One region of the Staphylococcus sp. SUC_1.2 genome, then DNA from elsewhere that is predicted to be linked to it. Evidence: riboswitches for the same ligand, from Rfam matches in the RefSeq annotation. Region 1 holds a riboswitch; the other holds the start of a gene.
The links. A riboswitch is a leader RNA that binds a small molecule or an ion and turns the genes downstream of it on or off. The one in region 1 is predicted to bind thiamine pyrophosphate.
Positions count from the first base shown of each region.

Region 2: it holds a riboswitch for thiamine pyrophosphate, as region 1 does, so the genes downstream of both, NR218_RS06630 (ECF transporter S component) here and tenA (thiaminase II) in region 1, are expected to answer to the same signal.

Region 1 covers NZ_JANJPM010000012.1:11,628-14,847, reverse strand. The annotation lists gene NR218_RS05645 (single-stranded DNA-binding protein) at 1-327, shown strand, start outside; gene NR218_RS05640 (transglycosylase family protein) at 731-1,477, shown strand; TPP riboswitch at 1,690-1,792, shown strand; gene tenA (thiaminase II) at 1,869-2,558, shown strand; gene thiD (bifunctional hydroxymethylpyrimidine kinase/phosphomethylpyrimidine kinase) at 2,551-3,220, shown strand, end outside.
Region 2 covers NZ_JANJPM010000015.1:15,471-18,690, reverse strand. The annotation lists gene NR218_RS06635 (ABC transporter ATP-binding protein) at 1-924, opposite strand, end outside; gene NR218_RS06630 (ECF transporter S component) at 937-1,512, opposite strand; TPP riboswitch at 1,605-1,706, opposite strand; gene graF (glycopeptide resistance-associated protein GraF) at 1,971-2,090, opposite strand; gene auxA (lipoteichoic acid stability factor AuxA) at 2,243-3,220, shown strand, end outside.

The DNA of each region.
Region 1 (3,220 bases):
AAAATCGCAACGTTTAGTGTGGCTACTGAACGCAATTATAAAGATGAAAATGATGAAATAGCGTGTGATTATATATTTTGTAAAGCATTTGGTAAGATGGCTAGCAACATTGAAAAATATACTTCTCAAGGATCTTTAGTAGGTATTACTGGCCAAATGCGTTCTCGTAAATATGAAAAGGAAAAACAAACTCACTTTGTCACAGAATTATATGTTGAAACAATTAAATTTATGTCCCCTAAATTAAATAATGAAAAACTCTCAGATAGCTCACTAAATACAGACACTTATTCATTTGATAATCTCGAATTAATGAATATAAAATAAAACTCTCTATTTTTAATACTCCAAACCTTTCCAATTAATATAAAATAAGTCTTTCAATTATACTCAAATATACTCAAGAGGTCGGTATAAATATTCCGACCTCTTTAACTATGTATAAGACATTAGATACAACTCATTCATTGAATGATAAAAAAGACAGTGTATTTTTCTGAAATATTACAAAGTAATTACAGTTGGTTCTTTTATTATATATCTAATAAACACTGCCATTAAAGTGTTTATAGTATATATATAAGAAAAATTATTTACAAATCTATGTAATTTTAATGTAAAATAAGTATATTTTTTTTATTTCACTGTAACCTGCTAAGCTTTTTTAGATGTTAGAGTAGTATCCGTAAAATATTTAAGAAAACAAATGACTTAGGAGGATTATACTATTATGAAAAAGACAATTATTGCATCTTCATTAGCAGTAGGCTTAGGATTAGTAGCAGGAAACGTAAGTCATGCTGATGCAAGTGAAAATCAAATTAATAAAGAAAAATTAGCTCAATTAGCGGAATCTAACGATCAATCATTAAATCAACATCCTATTCAAGAAGGAGCTTATAATTACCAATTTAATTTAAATGGTAAAACTTATCATTTTTGGTCAGATGGAACATATTTTAAATGGGAATATTATCCATCAAACGGTTCAACTGTAAATAGTGCTAATCAAAATGTAGCTTCAACTCAATCAGCACAAAATGTATCTTTCCAAAATAATAATTATAATCATATAAATCAATCAGCTTCAACTTCAAATGTAAGTCAACACTATGCAAATGAAGCTCAAACACAACAAGCACCAAAAACAACACAAACTAAACAAGCAACTCAAACACAACAAGCACCTGCTAATGCAACTACAAATCAACCTAAACAATCAACAAGTGGTTCATCTGTAAATGTAAATAGTCATTTACAACAAATCGCTCAACGCGAATCAGGTGGAGATATTCATGCCATCAACCCTTCTTCTGGTGCAGCAGGTAAATATCAATTCTTACAATCTACTTGGGATTCAGTAGCACCAGCACAATATAAAGGTGTATCACCAGCACAAGCACCTGAAAGTGTTCAAGATGCTGCGGCAGTAAAACTTTATAATACTGCAGGTCCATCTCAATGGGTTACAGCGTAAAACTTAATAAATAATTTACTAGTGCCTGAGACAATATGAGTTGTCTTAGGCATTTTTATATATATTGATAGTAATGACTGAATTTAGAAAGATTTCTGTACTATTCTTTATTTATTATATTTATAATAATAGTTGTATGAATTAAACTTATTTCAATGAATATCTTTTTTATTTGAATTATAACAATGGTTTTGTTATGGTTAAATTAAACTAAAGACTACTAGGGGAGCCATGGAACATGGCTGAGATGAAGCATTCAGACCCTTATAACCTGATTTGGTTAATGCCAACGTAGGAAAGTAGTAATACATATTCATTCATTCTATTTTTTTGAATATTGACTACATTTCTACGTTGAAATGTAGTTTTTTTATTTAAGGAGGAATAGTTAATGAGTTTTTCAGATGAATTAAAGCAAGCGTCAAAGCCAATTATTGAAGAGATTTATAATGATGGTTTTATTCAAGATTTATTAAAGGGAAAATTATCAAAACAAGCAGTACGCCAATACTTACGTGCTGATGCTTCTTATTTAAAAGAATTTACTAATTTATATGCTTTACTTATTCCTAAAGCACCTACTATGAAAGAAGTGAAATTCTTAGTAGAGCAAATTGAATTTATGTTAGACGGCGAAGTAGAAGCCCATGAAATTTTAGCGGACTATATTAATGAACCTTATGAAGAAATTGTAAAAGAAAAAGTGTGGCCACCTAGTGGAGATCATTACATTAAACATATGTATTATCATGCTTATACACACGAAAATGCTGCATACACTATAGCTGCAATGGCACCATGTCCTTACGTATATGAAGTGGTTGCTAAATGGGGATTAGAAGATTCAAATCTTAATAGAGATGCACTTACTGCTAAGTGGTTTGATTTTTATAGCACTGAAATGGCACCTTTAATTGAAGTATTTGACCGTTTGTTAAATGAACTTACAGAACATTGTACCGAACAGGAAAAAAGAGAAATTAAAGAAGCATTTTTACAAAGTACTGTACATGAACGTCACTTCTTTAATATGGCATACATTGATGAAGAATGGGATTTTGGAGGAGCAAATCATGAATAAACCTAAGATTGCGTTAACAATTGCTGGTACTGACCCTTCTGGTGGCGCAGGAGTTATGGCAGATTTAAAATCATTCCATGCTTGTGGCGTATATGGAATGGCTGCTATTACAAGTATTGTGGCTCAAAATACTAAAGGAGTTCAACATATCCATAATCTAGAAACTAGTTGGGTTAAAGAACAATTAGATAGCGTATTTGATGATGAATTACCTCACGCAATTAAGACTGGAATGATTGCTACACATGAAACGATGGAACTGATTCAAACGTATTTAAAAAATCATAGCAATATTCCCTATGTTATCGATCCAGTTATGCTAGCAAAAAGTGGTGATTCCTTAATGGATGATGAAACAAAAAAACATCTTCAGAAAACGCTCTTACCATTAGCGGATGTCGTTACTCCTAACATTCCAGAAGCTGAAGAAATTACTGGCTTGAAAATTGATACTGAAGATAATATTCGTAAAGCAGGTCATATATTTATAAATGAAATAGGAAGTAAAGGTGTAGTAATTAAAGGCGGTCATTCTGCTGATTTAAATAATGCTAAAGACTTTTTATTTACTAAAGATGATGTCTATACTTTTGAAGAGAAGCGATTTAATACGCCACATACTCATGGTACAGGTTGCACATTTTCAGCTGTTATCACAGCCG
Region 2 (3,220 bases), on a different contig from region 1:
CATTGTACCGTTGTATTTCACTAATTGCATCATAGATTCGAGTAAAGTAGTTTTACCAGCTCCATTTTTTCCAGTAATTGTAATCCATTCTCCAGGATGAATATTTAGTTCTGAAACTTCAAATAGTGTATTTTTACTACGAATTATTTGTCCGTTTTGAAATTTAAAAAGTGTATTGGAATATTGGGGAGTTAAATCTTTTCGAATAGGTGCATAATCCCAAGCATGAGGATGCCATACGCCAAATTCAGTGAGTAACGATTCACAATGTTTGAGTATGTATTCAGGTGTATTATCAGCTATAATTTCTCCATCATAGTTCATTAATATGACTCGATCTACATGATGCCAAATATGTTCCACTTTATGTTCTACAATTAATACCGTTTGATCAGTCCATAAGTGAATTAATCGTTGCCATAAGTCAGCAGTTGCTTGTACATCTAACATAGCTGTAGGTTCATCTAAAAAGAGTGTATCAGCTTTCTGTAAAATCGTTTCAACGATAGCAAGCTTTTGTTTCATACCACCACTTAAATTATTTACGAAAGTTGAATTATCCACATCTAAATCTACAGACGCAAGTGCTTTTTTAATTTGTTCATCCATGTCTTCTCTTGGCACTTTTTGATTTTCTAAGACGAAAGCTAATTCTTCGTAAACTTTTGGCATACAAAATTGTGTATCTGGGTCTTGAAAAATAACCCCCGAATTAGGATCAATGTCTAGTTCATCATATTTCATCGGTAATTCTATAAGATTAGGAACAATGCCACTAAGGACATTAAGCAATGTGCTTTTACCAGATCCTGAAGGACCTAGTAAAAGCACTTTTTCTTTATCTTTAATTTCTATATTTAGATTATCGAAAATTTTTCGATCACCATTTGGATATTTTAGACGTAAATTTTTGACTTTTAACACAATCATTTCCCCTTATAAGTTGTCGTAATCTTTTTGAGAGGCAGGACGGAATAATTTAGTTACTCCAGTTTGATCTAAGGCTTTTACAATTAAATAAGAGAGTATACCAGACAGTACAATACCACTAATAGCACGGAAAATGATGAAAAGTAGTAAGTTCCAACCCGCAACTTCGTTTAGATAGCCGTAAAAATAATCTACAGGGAAAGATACTAATGCTGTTACTAAACCAGCTAACATTGCTACCATTAAAGAACGTGATTTGTATTTAAAGATAGCAAACACAACTTCACATGCTAGACCTTGTAAAATGGCATATACTATAGTAGGAATATCAAATTTCCCCATAACAATAGTTTCACCTGCACCAGCAGCAAATTCAGCAATTAATGCAATACCTGGTTTAGGAATAATTAAGTAAGCCACAATAGCAGCCATAAACCAAATACCGTATGTAAGTTGCTCTAGATGTATACCAGCTACTTGAGCTAAATTATATGGCAACCACCATAAGTTATAAATGATTGCAAAAATAACAGCAATCAGCACCGTAACTAGAATTTCTGAAAGTTTTAAACCTTTAGACATAAAATAGTTCCTCCTAAAAAAACGCACAACCCTTCGTAGAAAAGTTGTGCGTAAATTTAAATAAAAATGCTATTGATTATTAAAAACATGATTTATTTAAGTTAACACTTTCCTACGCTAGTTTTTAACTAGATCAGGTTCAAAGGGTTTGAGGTTAAGCCTCATCTCAGTGCTATACACCCCTAGTGCATTTATATTTTATTTATTTTAAATGTATGACTTTTAATAGTAGATGTCAAGATGCTTTTAATCTATATTTAATTAAAAATAAATTATAATTAAACAGTTTACATATTTAACAATTAAAATGTAATTAGTTCTAAAAATAATGAAAGAAAGTAGGATAGATTTATTTCCAACTCAGCCATCGATAGCCAATATATTAAAAATACCTGAGACAGCTTGTATGTCTCAGGCTTATTCATTAAATATTCTTAATGATGACATAAATAAGAAAATTAGTCTAATGTATTTTGAACATCTTGTTTAGTTTGTTCAATATCATCAGTTTTTTCTTCTTTTTGTTCTTTTAATTTTTCTTCATATTCTTTTGCTTTTTTTGCATCTTCATGTGTCATAGGACAACTCTCCTTTTTCATAGATTACTTTACAAAATTAATATACCCAATTAATAAAAGAATAAACTTCATCTCAGTCTAGAGAAGTATTTTATTTTTTATTAAAGACAAGAATAGAAAGTTCATATATAATTAATTTTGAGGTGAACTGTATGTCTTTTCTTAAGAAACACGCCGAGATTATCTATAGTTACTTGATCGGTATCGTTTCACTCTTCACAGGTCTCATTATCTTAATCAATTTGCCTTTAATCCATAAACTAAAAGATAAAGATAAAATTGATTTAAAAATACATAATATATGGGACTTTCTTAATGCATTTTTTAGTGAAATAATTAGAGTGATGAGTAGATTCATAGGCAACTTTCCAGTTGTAAGTGCAGTCATAATTATTCTATTTGGTATTCTAGTCATATTGATTGGATATACGTTATTTAGAACAACCAAATACGATTACGACATCTCAATTTTCTTTTTAGTTATTGGTATTTTATACTTCCTCATTACAATTACATTGATGACTCAAGTATATGGTTTTTGGGCAATTATATTCATTATTCCATTTGTGATTCATACAGGATATATTGTTTATAAAGATGAATTGTATCAAGAAAATAGAAAAGTTCATTATTTATGGATTATTATTTCATATGGAATAAGTTACTTGATTACTCAACTGTCATTGTATGGCAAAATCGATGCAAATGAGATTGAGCCTATTGATATTTTAAGTGTAAATACATTCTTCATCATTATGTGGTTATTAGCTCAAGCGGCAATTTGGAATTTCTTATTCTTACGCCGTGCGTTACCTTTAACAAAAGAAGAATTAGGGGAAGAAGAGCCTGAATTATCAAGAACTCAAAAAGGAAACGTTTCGACTCAATCAAAAGTTCATTTTAAACAACTTCAAGATAAAACATCAGAATATGCACGTAAGACAAGAAGAAGTGTAGATTTAGATAAAATTAGATCTAAACGCGATAAATTTAAAAGTAAATTTAAAAATATCGTAGATATAGAAGAAGATGATATTCCTAAGTGGATGAGACGTCCTAAATGGATTAAACCAGCATATGTGGAAATTTTCTGTGGTTTTATCTTATTCTTATTTACATTTATAGAATTT